One region of the Shewanella sp. AC34-MNA-CIBAN-0136 genome, then DNA from elsewhere that is predicted to be linked to it. Evidence: riboswitches for the same ligand, from Rfam matches in the RefSeq annotation. Region 1 holds a riboswitch; the other holds the start of a gene.
The links. Region 1 has a riboswitch for thiamine pyrophosphate ahead of thiC (phosphomethylpyrimidine synthase ThiC). Riboswitches for the same ligand answer to the same signal wherever they lie in the genome.

Region 1 (7,014 bases):
CCATACTTTGCAAAGGACCGAGTAAATTGTCATGGCCGCGAGTCAAATCAATCCGCTTCATCGCTAAGGTGACTAACTGCGACCCAGAACTTGCTATCGCTTGTAACATTGTATTGTGATCTGAAAATTTTCCCGTTCCGGTGAGTAACCGAGACGAAAATTGATGATCGGCTATCGTTAACATCATTAACCTCCAGCAACGGCAGAAAAGACGGTGATATTGTCATCGGCTTGACACACTATATGCATCCAACGACTTCGAGGCACAACAGTATCGTTGACCACGATAGCCACTCCTTGAGTGGGTAAATCGCTGAGTAGAAGTAGTTCAGCCAAATTCAAATTGGCCCGAACATGTTGCTCGACACCATTAAGGTGCAGGGTTATTAGCTCGAGGGGATCAGTTTGTGACATTAGACCGCTCCTGATGATCAGTTAATGGATATTGATGACATACTTCACATTGTGGGTCTTGACTCATTTGGGCATGCTGCCAGCGTAAATCCTTACCATTAAATCGATGTAGAACACCGTATTGGGTAAAGGTATTGCAGATGTGCTGAAGGCCCACCAGCGCTTGCATACTGGCGATAATACCCACAGCAGGCCCTAGCACTCCAGTTTGAGTACAATTTTGCATAATGGGGGTATCAAGTGGATATAAACAACAATAGCAACCGCTGTATGAATGCGAATGTGTGTGGGAAAAATCGATACAAAATAATTGCCCCTGATATGCACTAATAGCACCACTAACCAAGGTTAACTGATGCTGTACACACATTTGGTTTATCAGTTGCCTCGCACTCACATTATCAGTGCAATCAAACACCACAGGTTTTACCGCAAATCGTTTAAGAAGCTGATTAAAATGCGCTGATGTAACTCGTTGTGCTAGCACATCGATGGTGATTTCAGGGTAAGCGCTACTAAGCACATTTTTTGCAATGCTGACTTTGGCTTTGCCAATATCAGCGGCCCTGAACAGGAGTTGCCTTGGTAGATTGGATAGTTCAACCACATCATGATCAATTAACAGTATTTTCTGAACACCCGCGGCAGCTAGATAATGCGCCACTAAATGCCCTAAGCCTCCAACACCGATGATCACTACAGCGCTATTCATAATGGCAAGCTGCCCAGCTTCTCCAATATCGCTCAGTAACATGGTGCGCGAATACTGAATATAATCTCGATCAGATAAAGTACTCATACGCCCTCCTGAGATAAATTGGCTTTAGGTAAAGGTCGGGTAAGCTGCAACCATTTATGATGCAACGTTCGATAAGCTTTCGCCGGATCGTCAGCAGTAGTCACCGCTCTAACAACAGCAGCATCACCAACGCCGGTATCCGCAATCAACGCCAAATTACTGAGATCGATCCCGCCAATAGCAACGGTAGGATAATGGCGCGCAAATAAACTGGCATAACGTTTAAGTTTACTGAGCCCTTGAGGCGCGGAAGGCATTTGCTTGGTCGTGGTAGCAAAAATATGCCCAAGAGCAATATATGAAGGCGAACATTGGTGGGCTAATAAGGCTTCAAAATAACTGTGACTCGATAACCCTAACGCCATTCCTGTTGCCGCTATCGCGGTTAAATCTGCAGTTGCCATATCTTCTTGGCCTAAATGAACCCCAAACGCACCGTGTTTAATCGCCAGTGGCCAATGATCATTAATAAACAACTGAGCATGATATTCGCGACCGAGTTTGATGGCCTCAATGATATTGGCTTCGAGCGTTAATCGTTCTACTACATGGCTGTCATCAGTATCGATATTAATAGCTAACTTGGCACGATATTGAACCGTCTTACAGCCCGCTTTTAACAATTTTTTAAGCATATCGATATCAGCTACAGCAGGATAAATCCCCAAGGGTTGATGCAGCGATTTAAAACCATTCGGTGCAGCTTGCTTGCACGAATCATCAGCGAGATGCTCAGAAGATACCAACTTGATTGATGGCATCATTCCTAAATCATCAGGCCAACCAGTACGGGCTAAGACACCAGGTCCTTGACCAAGGCTTACGCCTAAAGTGAGTCCCTTATTGACGTAGGCTTTTGCCAGCACAATAGCATCATGAATAACGAACTCATGGGCAATAAAACACGCTATTGCAGATGATAATGTGCAACCACTGCCATGATTATTGGTGGTTGCTATCCGCTGGCTACTTAGCATAAACACCGCATTACTGTGTGTAATACTGGCACCTTTAACGTTTTTACTCACATATACATCTATTGCATATTGTTGCTGCCACTGAGCATCACCGCCTTTAGCGAGCACATTGCATTTAAATGTATCGGATAACAATTTGGCATCGCAGATCATTTGCTGTTGCTGAGCAACCTTGTTATCGACATCACAATATTGCGCTAACGCATACTGAGAACATAAACGTTTCAATTCGTGCTGATTAGGCGTTAGTAAATCAATTAAGCCAATGAGAGGACTAAAATCGAGATCGATAGGATTAAAGTGCGCACCACTACTGGCGACCATGACAGGATCAAGCACCACAAAAGGTACCATCATCTGAGTAGCACGCATTTGAGCTAAACAGCCAGCTAATATGTCCACCTGTGCTTGGGATGCCAACAGGCCAATTTTAATCGCCACTGGCGGCAAATCCACGAGTAAACTGTTGAACTGAGCCAACAACATGGATTCAGAAACGGTTTCAACAAGACTCACACTAACTGAGTTTTGTGCGGTTAATGTGGTTATTACGCTACACCCGTGACACGACAAGTCTTGCAAAGTTAATAAATCAGCTTGAATCCCTGCACCACCACCACTGTCAGAACCCGCTATGGTCCAGACAATGGGTGGGGTTTGCGTTATGGATTCACTGACAAATGTCGATGAATTCATGGCGATTATTCCACCTCAACCGTTAAGTCAGTATCAACTTGTGCGACAGATTTGACGTCATGATAAAGCGCCGATCCCGACGCTTTGAACTCTGCCGACTTTTGTGCCATCGCTTCCGCCGGATTTATGGCTTGAGCCGTATGTTGAGCTTGATAAGCACTAGCGGAAGATACTTCAATCTTAAGTGCTTCAGCTTGTTCAAGATTCGCGGCATATTCACGCACTTCGTGGGTTATTTTCATCGAACAGAATTTAGGTCCACACATTGAACAAAAGTGAGCCACTTTTGCCGATTCTTGTGGTAACGATTCGTCGTGGTAAGCACGAGCGGTATCAGGATCAAGACCTAGGTTATATTGATCTTCCCAACGGAATTCAAAGCGGGCTTTTGATAACGCATTATCACGTACTTGCGCACCTGGATGACCTTTAGCGACATCAGCAGCATGAGCTGCAATCTTGTAGGCAATTAAGCCTTGTTTTACATCTTCTTTATTTGGCAAACCTAAGTGTTCTTTGGGGGTGACGTAACACAACATCGCCACGCCGTACCAAGCCATCATGGCAGCGCCGATACCAGAGGTGAAGTGATCATAGCCCGGCGCAATATCGGTTGTTTGTGGGCCTAAGGTATAAAATGGTGCTTCGTCACAAAGGGCCAATTGCTTTTCCATATTGACTTTAATCAATTGCATTGGCACATGACCAGGGCCTTCAATGATGGTTTGCACATCATATTCCCATGCAATTTTGACCAATTCACCTAAGGTTTCTAATTCCGCAAATTGCGCTTCATCATTGGCATCGGCAATTGAACCGGGGCGCATACCATCGCCTAACGACAATGACACATCGTATTGGGCGCAAATCTGGCAAATATCACGAAAATGTTCATATAAGAAACTTTCTTGATGGTGGCTTAAACACCACTTAGCCATAATTGAACCGCCACGTGACACAATGCCGGTAAGGCGTTTAGCGGTCATGGGTACATAACGCAATAACACCCCAGCATGAATCGTAAAATAATCTACGCCCTGCTCGGCTTGTTCAATCAATGTATCTCTAAATACTGCCCAACTGAGGTCTTCGGCAACGCCATTAACCTTTTCTAATGCTTGATAAATCGGCACGGTACCAATTGGCACTGGCGAATTACGGATAAGCCACTCACGCGTTTCATGAATATAACGCCCGGTCGACAAGTCCATGACCGTATCTGCACCCCAACGGGTTGACCACACCAGTTTTTCAACTTCTTCTTCAATCGAAGATGTCACCGCTGAATTACCAATATTGGCATTCACCTTCACCAAAAAATTACGCCCAATAATCATAGGTTCGGTTTCAGGATGGTTAATATTCAACGGAATAATCGCTCGACCTCGAGCGACTTCATCACGGACAAACTCAGGTGTGATCAGCTGACCAATATGAGCACCAAAAGCCTCTCCAGGCGCTTTTTGGGTTAATACGGTGTCGGTTACTTCAGCACGAGCCATGTTTTCACGAATGGCAATGTATTCCATTTCAGGGGTAATAATACCTTGGCGTGCATAATACATTTGGGTCACGCATTTGCCCGACTTGGCACGTTTAGGCGCGACAAGGGCATCAAAGCGTAAATGATCGAGTCCATCATCGGCTAGTCGCTGTTGGGTAAAGCCTGAACTTGCACCGGTTAATTGCTCTGTATCTTGGCGCTCATCAATCCATGCTTGTCGGATTTTAGGTAAGCCTTCACGCACATTAATATCGGCAAGGGGATCAGAATAAGCACCCGCGCAGTCGTAGACCATAATAGGCGGATTGGCTTGTTTAATGGGTTTTGCATCGGTGCCGCCAATCACGGTTTCAGTTTGATTAACCTGACGCATAGCGACGTTGATATCAGCTCGACTACCCGTTAAATAGACTTTTTCAGAATTAGGATGTTGTAACGGTTTAAGGGTATCAATAAATTGTTGAGCGTTAGCTCGAGTTTGACGACGGTTTGGATTTGACATTAGCAACCTCAATATTAAGAGTAGAGTTGCTTGTCTGGAGAGGTGTTGATAGCAGCAGTAAACAATAAAAAATACTATTGCTTACGTCAATAATCACATAGAAAAATACTAAAGTAATAACGTAACTGGATATATAAACCGATAAAAAACTCGGAGGTAAACGTCCATTTACGGTCTTGTTAATACGTTATTTATCTTCCCAACTATCATGATTATTACGCTTGTTTCCTTCGCAGGTTCTAGCCTGATCAGGTTCAACGGATCCCGAATAAACGGTCTCAGCCATAATGGCACTCCGACAAGATGTCACGCAGTATAAGCAAGTTTTTCGCTAAATAACAAGCACTAAAATAATCATTTCATACAAAAGTTATCAATCCACATGTCAGAAACTGATGCAGTGTCATTGATATCTCCATGATTCATTCATCACCACAGACAGCTATTCATCAAGGTGCGACACTATGTCGCATTCATCATATTTATTAGCAGGTTATAATTTCAAAAAACTGATAAAAACCTTTGAAATATATTCATCAAAGGTTGATAAAATAATAACAAAGGTGATGACGTTGGTAAAAAAAGCAATCCAAACCATTAAATCAAATACAAATTACCCATGGGTTTACTCATCAATTTCATTGGCTGTAATGTTTGCTATTACACCTCAAGTAATGGCTGAGCAGTACGATAAGCAAAATAGTGAAGGCATTGAGCGGGTTGAAGTACATGGACAAAACACGACTAACAAAGACTTACTCGGCTCAGCCCAAAGCTTACTTGAAAAGCAAGGAGTAGACTTTTCTGAAGCAGGTGGCGTATCGGCATTACCGATTTTAAATGGCATGATGGGCGATCGCATTAAGGTGCTCATTGATGGCAGTGATATTACCTCATCATGTGCAAACCAGATGAACCCGCCACTTTCTTATGTGTCAGCCAATCACATTAGTTCGACCCAAGTGGTTGCTGGAGTCTCTCCGGTGAGCGCCGGTGGCGATAACATTGCTGGCGTAATTAACGTCAATAGCTTAACCCCTGTATTTACCGAGAGTGACAATGTGACATGGCAAAGTGGTAACATATCTAGTGGTTACCGAAGTACCAACGACGCTATTCTCGCAGGTGTAAATGCCACTGTTGCAAATAAAACATTAAGCTTTAGTTACCAAGGAGCATTTGAAGACGCTAACAGCTATACCGACGGCCACGGCGATAAAGTACTAGACACCTTATACCAATCACAAAATCATGCATTAGTTGCTGCTTGGCAAGATGACAACCAACAAATTGCTGTCAAATTGACCCATCAACATATCCCCTTTCAAGGTTTCGCTAACCAGTATATGGACATGACGAATAATGACAGTTATGGCGCATTAGTGCGCTATCAACGAACGCTGGAAAATGAAGGCGAGTTCACTGCCCAAGTAAACTGGCACAATGTCGAGCATGAGATGGGTTTCTTTAGCGATGAAAAAACCGGCATGATGCCAATGGAAACTAAGGGTAAAGATTACAGTTACCAACTGCATTGGCTGCTGCCAATCAGTTCAGACAGTACATTATTAATTGGCCAAGAATATTATGTTTATCAGCTTGATGATACATGGCCAGCGATTGAAGGTTCTACCATGATGGGCCCCAATGACTACGTCAATATCAATGATGGCGAACGCCAACGTGCTGCACTTTATGGCGAGTGGCAACAAACACTTAATACTCGTTGGTGGCTGTCTGCAGGTGTTCGTTATGAATACGTATCAACCAGCACAGGTGAGGTTCAACCTTATAACACTATGAGTATGATGGGCATGACCAATGTTAATGCCATGGCCGCAGATGAATTTAATAGCCTATATCGAAAGCACAATGACAATAACATCGATGCCACCCTTCTAGCTCGCTATCAACTCAGTGATACTGAAGTGATAGAACTTGGTTTAGCCCGAAAGAACCGCGCCCCAAATTTATATGAGCGATACAGTTGGGGCCAAAGCACCATGTCGACGACTATGATTGGCTGGTACGGCGATGCAAACGGCTACATAGGTAACCCAGACCTTAGTGCAGAAACTGCACATACATTGAGTATGGCTTACAAGCGAGTACAAGATGATTT
Region 2 (7,014 bases), on a different contig from region 1:
TAGAAAGTCTGAATGACTCCCGCAGGACGGGTTTCAGAACCTTCTATGCTGCTTAATATGATTTTGACGTAGAAAAACTATGTCTATAATCTTATTACTTGTCTAGTAGGCGCTGAATGACCAGATATTTATTAGAACTGGTATTACTTCACTTATACTTTATCAGAAGCTTATACTTTATCAGAAGCTTGTACTTTATCAGAGCATATTAGCAAGTGATTAATGTAAAATACTTTGTAAAGTATTGTAAGTATTGTGTAGATTTTTGCGGTTCTTTGGCTGCCATTAATAACGCCCACATTGCCGAGAATAACCAAAAACAATTTATTGCGGCGGGTAATGCCGCTTTGGCCGCAGACACATCGGTGAGGCTAGCAACCTGACAATATTGCATAATCACGTTATCGATTAATTGGTTAGCTTGCATCGTTGATAGTTGATGATTAGCCACGACGCTGGCTAAATCGAACAACGGATGGCTCGCCACAGCATATTCATAGTCTATACAAAGCAGTTGCTGAGGGGCACTGCCGCTAAGCAGTAAATTGTGTGGAGTTAAATCTCGATGACAAAAAGTCGGCAGCAACACACAGGCTTCTAACTGCGATAACCAATGTCGAACAAGCCCATTTAAGCGTAACAATTGCTGCCTCGCATCATGCCATTGTGGATCTGTTTGCGACCCCGTTAATGAATCTAATTGGTATGCATATTGTTGCCATTGCTCACTAACGGTAATGCTTTTCTCCGGCACCGGCAACACACTGAGTTTACAAAATAATGCACTAAGCAAAGGAACGGCATCCACAGCCGCAATGGATTGATTTGTCGATTGCCCAAGCGATAAGTGACTGCGCATTGAGGCAAATATCGACCAGTCTGTCTCTGGTTGATCAATAAACTCACTCAGATACACTTGCTTATCATCACTGACCCAAATCAATGCAGGTGCAATGTTAGCCACAATTGCAGCTTGCCAACATTCAACTTCAAGCGCTCTATCGCACCAATTACTGTGAGGCTGATTTACTCGTAAGACCTTATCGCCATCTTCACAAGATAACTTAATATTAACATTACTGATCCCTGTGTTAAGAAAAGACACCGCAGTACATTGCGTAGCAAGCTGCTGAAATAATGTGGTTGGCATGGCTTTGTTGATTATATTAAGCACATCGATAGGTAGAGATAACAACGGCTGGGACATCAAATATTTACTCTAATAAAATGATATTATGGTTGGTTATGCACCAACCACCTCTTGACTCGTATTGTGTTGCGCTATTATATGATGACGATATTTCTTTCGCCACATCATGTATCCGCCAACGGCCATTGCGACGTATAAAACAAACAAACCCGATGTCAGCATTAAGCCTTTTTGGAAGTAAAGGTAAATAGACACAAAATCAATGACGACCCAATAGAGCCAATTTTCCAGCACTTTTTTCGCTACTAGATAGGTTGTAACGATAGCAAAACAAGTGGTTGCCGCATCGATATAGGGAAACGCGGCCGACGTGTAATGAGCCATTAAATATCCCACCAGCATAGACACTAATGATGTCGCGCCGATAAGCCGAGCGTGAGTACTCCAAGACCAACTGGTAATATTAAGGTGATTGGTTTCTATGTTGTGCTGAGTACCATTATGCAGCTCAGAATTGTGCAAATTGCTTTGCTGAGAAGGTGGCACGTGCAACCACAGCCAATAACCATATACCGCCATCCCCATATAATAAATATTAAGGACTGACTCCATCAATAACGATACATTCCAAAATAGTACAGTGTAAATGGCGGTACTAATAAATGCTGCCGACCAACACCAGATGTTAGTCCGCATAGCAAGAATTAAGTAAGCAAGCGCTAGCATAACGGCAACAGCCTCCCAAAACGTCATTAATGACGCTTCACTAAAGGCTTGTTGTAGCGTTATAAATAGATCATTCATTGTGGTTATTCGCTATGAGCTAGGTTGAGCTCACCACCGATAAATTTACACACAAAAACAGCTTTACCCCACTTTTGATGTGCGGCTTGCATTTCAACGGCTAGCATCGACATTACATCAGCATACTCGCCACAGACTTGGGTTGCCATCGCGTTAGTCACTCGTTGAATATTGTCATAACTATCCACTCTTCCGATAAACCATTGGATAGGATCGAGATAGTTTTCATTGAACGGATACATACTGATTTCTGCAGTTAACTTCATTTCTATTCCTTAATAAAAACCGCTGCAACAAAGGCTACAGCGATTTTGTGTCATTACATAAATTGAACTTCTAATGTCACACCAATTTGGCGCGGATCACCGTAACGAATATATTGTTTATCGACCCAATCTTGATCTGGTTCGTTGCCAAAGTAAAAGCCTCGCACACCATATTGTTCATCAAACAAATTGCGGCCCCATAAATATGCCGACCATGTTGGCGTTTCATAGCCTAAACGGGCGTTATAAATGGTATAGGCTTCTGACTGAGATTCATTGCTGTCAGAATAATAAAACTGGCTTTTACCACTGGCATTCACGTTTGCAAACCAACCAGAATCAGCAACATAAGTCATACCAGCACTGTAAGTAAATTTAGGTGAATGCGCTAAGTCGCGCCCAGATAAATCGACGGTAGAACCGTATTTGTCACTGTATTGATATTGGCCATATTCAGTTTCCAACCAACCGAAACTACCGTAGAACTCAATATTTTCTGTTAAATACCATTTTGCATCGAGTTCCGCGCCATAGTTACTTGAACTGCCAGCATTTTCGGTAAATAGAATAAAACGCTGCGGGCTATCTGGGTCTTGTAAAGAGGCGGCAACTTGTTGGTCTTGGCGGTCCATATAAAATAGCGCCAAGGTAGAATCCACTTCTCCATCAAACCAGCTCGATTTTAAGCCAACTTCATAGTTATACAAAATCTCAGTGTCGAACTGTTTCTTGTCAGACAATTCAGCAGGCAGTGTCATATTAAAACCACCCGCCTTATAACCGCGGGCGACACGAGCATAAGCATTGTGATTAGCATTAATGGCTTTTGACAACGCAATATGGCCGCCCCACATATCTTCTGATGGGGCAAAGTCATCTTTATTGCTGTCACTATAATCACTATCGCGGCGCTCGAAACGCAACCCAGTCGACAATAAGTAATCATCACCTAAATGGCTGTCTAATTGACCAAATATGGCATAGTTTGTCGCCTCATAATTTGACTGCAACACTTCATCTGGCCAGGTGTTGTATTCCGAGTATAAGTCGTTATCTTCTTTCAAATTCATCGCGTATACACCCAATAACCAGTCGGTACTACCGGCGAAGATGCGTCCTGCATCTTTGGATGATAAACGGAACTCTTGGGTAAAGGTTTTACGATCGCCCTTTTTGTCCCAGGTGTAATCATAAACACAAGGTTCAGTACCTGAGGCCGCTCCTGCGTCGTCATACACAGTGCATGCTTTACTCGCCCAATAATCCGAATTGGCCCAATCACCATCATATCCATTATGATGATCAGTTTGCGCAAATGATGTTAATGATGTGAAGTCAAATGCTTGCATACCCGTGTATATGAACTTAACCCCTGCTCCAGTCGTTTTTTGTGTATCAACACCGGGTTGGTCAGTTAAGGTATTACTGCGATTATTATCTAATGTCCACACATCGTAACCATTATCAAAATTGGCATGCAATAAGGTTAAATCAACTTGAAGATCGTCAGTAGCGTACCAACGGAACTTAGCCCTAGCCGTTAACTCATCACGTTCATTGGTATCATCACGGTTAAGATAAAGGTTGTCACGGTAACCATTTTGATTGTGCTGTTCTAGTGATACACGGTAGAGCAATTTACCTGAGTCATTGAGTGGACCAGAGCTAAAACCAGAAAGAGTACGAAGATTGTCATCACCTAAACTGACTTTTGCGCCATGTTCAAATGATTCGGTAGGGTCATTACTTTTTAAGTAAATTAATCCAGCTAGTGCATTAGCACCATATTGAGTACCTTGTGGACCGCGCAAGACTTCAACTTGCTGCATGTCGTACATACTCGACACCATGCCAAGGCCTGATAGGTCGATGTCGTCGACCACAAAGCCAACCGATGAGTTAGGTGCACCTTGATATTGTTCTTGTTCACCGACACCACGAATTTGGAAATATTTAGGACGAGAACTGCCACCAGACCAGTTAAAGTTGGCAATAGAATTGAGCACATCTTCAAAATGTTGCGCCCCTTCGTCTTCTAATTGTTGGGCATCAATAACCGTCACGCTTGACGGCATTTTATCAAGGCTGATATTACTAAAATCAGCATTAACAACAATCACTTCCATTTTTTCATATTCGGGAGTGACATTTTCAACATCGGCCGTTTTAGCCATAACCACAGGCGAGCTTAATGCCACCATTACCGCTAAGGCAATTGGTGTTTGGTGTAACCTAGTAGAGTTTTTCGTGAACATAGGACCTCAAATAGTGATTTTGAGATCCGGCAAGAGTAGCGAATAAGAGGTGCACATAAATAGTGTGGCCCATTCCTACGCCGGTATAAGCCGGATCAGGTTCTAAGGGTTCGTCATACAGACATCTCAGTTCAGGTTTTACTGAACACCCCTTGGCGATCACGATTATAAACTAACTTCACCATGAATACACGAGCAGCGATACAATTTGATAACGCAAAAATATAATTGATTAACTTTATATTAAATCTCAGTAATCATGTCTCTTCAAGTTCTCTGTAGCGTGGCTTAATTTGAGAAAGCTTCGCGCACATAAATCTCAAATCGAATAGCTTGTGTATTGGGCGCTACCGCACCCACTTGCAACTGCTGTTTACCATGTAATTTAACCGACTTCCAACTGCTTGCTTCATCCTCAACTGTAAATCCGCTAGCATCGTACCAAGTGAACTTATATTGTAGACGTAGGTCAGTGCTCGATTTGCTTTGAATTAGCGCAGATGCTTTGATTAAGTCAGCAACCATGACAGATGAAATATCCACAACATTGACATCACTGGCAAAAGAGCTGCTATCGACTCTAACCTGTCCGCTTGAGTCTACCGAAATACCTGCCGTGTTATGCGCACAGGCGCTAAGCAACAATGCTAATGCGAACACAAATATTGACGTTATTTTCATGCTATCTCCTTATTTGCTGTTAATGTAAAGCGTTGACTTAATCTATCAAAAAATGTGCTCTGGCAGTGGCTATCAATTGTTTACGGTTGGTTTGCCAACAGTTCATACTGACGTTAGCCACACGGCGGCCTTGGCGAGTAATTTTACATTCTGCAAAGGTATCTTGATGTAAACCTGCGCGTAAATAGTCAATTGAGAAATCAACAATTTTAGGCACTTTCTTGGCTTGCATAAATACCATTAATTGTACAATTGCCGACATTTCCATAAACCCAGCAATCACTCCGCCATGTATTGCAGGTAAAATCGGATTACCAATGTTGTCATCTTTAGCCGGCAGTCTAAATACCATTTCATCACCAAAACGGGCCACTGACATGCCAATAAATTGTGAGTAAGGTACTTTCTCAAGTAGGTAACTATAATCATTCAGTTCAATGGCACGTTTAACCACATCTTGAACATCTAAACCCTTTTGTGTCTCTATTTGGGTTGGCTCACTCATGATTTCGCCCCCGGTAAATTCCCCATTAACACTTGACGAAACTCTTCGCCGACCATTTCTGGACTAATTCGCATAAAAGAACCCACCGCGTGAGCGATAGGTTCATCAATACTGTCTTGATATGCTATCGCACGGGTAAAAGCAACGCTTGACGATAAACGATAGCATTCAGCAAAGGCATAAACCGACTTATGAGGCTCTGCGGGTTTCATGTAGTCGACACGTAAATCCAATGTTGGAGACAACTCTAACGATTGGTACTTCTTCAAAATGGCGCATACCACGGCTGTGCCACAAGCGGTATCTATCAAGGTTGTGATCACCCCACCATGAATGACTCCGGTGTCGGGGTAACCAATAATATCTTGACTGTAAGGTAACTCAATTAACACATGATGCTCACTGGCTTCTTGCACTGAAAGCCCTAAACGACGGCACTGAGCTAACTGGTTGACAAAACGGGTGGCGACTTCAGTTAATGGAAAAAAATCACTGTTAATTTTCATTATCCACGACTCAGCATTGGGCCTAATGGTTTACCCCCTAAAAGATGCATATGAATATGGTACACCTCTTGACCACCATGCTTATTGCAATTCATGATTAAGCGATAACCATCTTCAGCTATACCGGCTTCATCGGCAAGTTTGGCCGCTACTGTTATCATCCGCCCTAATGCTAATTCATCAGACGCTTTAACATCATTTGCTGTCGCGATTAAATGATTGGGAATAATCAGAATATGCGTAGGAACTTGCGGAGCAATATCCCGAAATGCGGTGACTAATTCATCTTGGTATAAAATATCCGCTGGAATTTCACGGCGGATAATTTTGCTAAATATGGTTTCTTCGGCCATTTGGATGCCCTCATTAGATAACTGCATTGATGCTATTGATAATACTATCAACTCTTTGAACTATCACTCCAGTAAAAACGCTTTTTATGGGTAATATTTTGCCTAAAATGGGATTCGTTTGCTTAAGTGAGTCAATTTTGGCAGCATTGGTTATTATAGCTCAATCGTTTTGATTGCGACTTGCCACTCATTCGGAATTCTTTATGCATTATCATATTCATGCGGTCGACCCAAAAGCTCATTTATTTGAAGTGACTTTTACGCTAAAAAACGCCAATCCATCTCAGATTTTTTCATTACCAGCATGGTTACCTGGCAGCTACATGATCCGAGATTTTGCCAAAAATATCATTGAAATTGATGCCAAAGAGAATCTACAATCGCTTGCAGTCACTCAATTAGATAAACAAACATGGCAATTGAATAACCAAGGCAGTGATATCACTCTGTGTTATCAAATTTATGCATGGGATTTGTCTGTTCGCACTGCACAC

Region 2: linked by a shared signal. The riboswitch ahead of AAEY94_RS07105 (TonB-dependent receptor) and the one ahead of thiC (phosphomethylpyrimidine synthase ThiC) in region 1 are both predicted to bind thiamine pyrophosphate.

Annotation. Positions count from the first base shown of each region.
Region 1 covers NZ_JBEOPJ010000028.1:38,217-45,230, forward strand. Annotated here, with positions in the region: gene AAEY94_RS19805 (thiazole synthase) at 1-184, opposite strand, end outside; gene thiS (sulfur carrier protein ThiS) at 187-414, opposite strand; gene AAEY94_RS19815 (HesA/MoeB/ThiF family protein) at 401-1,213, opposite strand; gene AAEY94_RS19820 (bifunctional hydroxymethylpyrimidine kinase/phosphomethylpyrimidine kinase) at 1,210-2,886, opposite strand; gene thiC (phosphomethylpyrimidine synthase ThiC) at 2,892-4,892, opposite strand; TPP riboswitch at 5,101-5,200, opposite strand; gene AAEY94_RS19830 (TonB-dependent receptor plug domain-containing protein) at 5,459-7,014, shown strand, end outside.
Region 2 covers NZ_JBEOPJ010000005.1:228,365-235,378, forward strand. Annotated here, with positions in the region: gene AAEY94_RS07090 (phosphotransferase) at 209-1,207, opposite strand; gene pnuC (nicotinamide riboside transporter PnuC) at 1,244-1,954, opposite strand; gene AAEY94_RS07100 (hypothetical protein) at 1,960-2,220, opposite strand; gene AAEY94_RS07105 (TonB-dependent receptor) at 2,274-4,475, opposite strand; TPP riboswitch at 4,531-4,638, opposite strand; gene AAEY94_RS07110 (YcfL family putative periplasmic lipoprotein) at 4,764-5,156, opposite strand; gene AAEY94_RS07115 (PaaI family thioesterase) at 5,194-5,661, opposite strand; gene AAEY94_RS07120 (PaaI family thioesterase) at 5,658-6,167, opposite strand; gene hinT (purine nucleoside phosphoramidase) at 6,167-6,520, opposite strand; gene AAEY94_RS07130 (M61 family metallopeptidase) at 6,724-7,014, shown strand, end outside.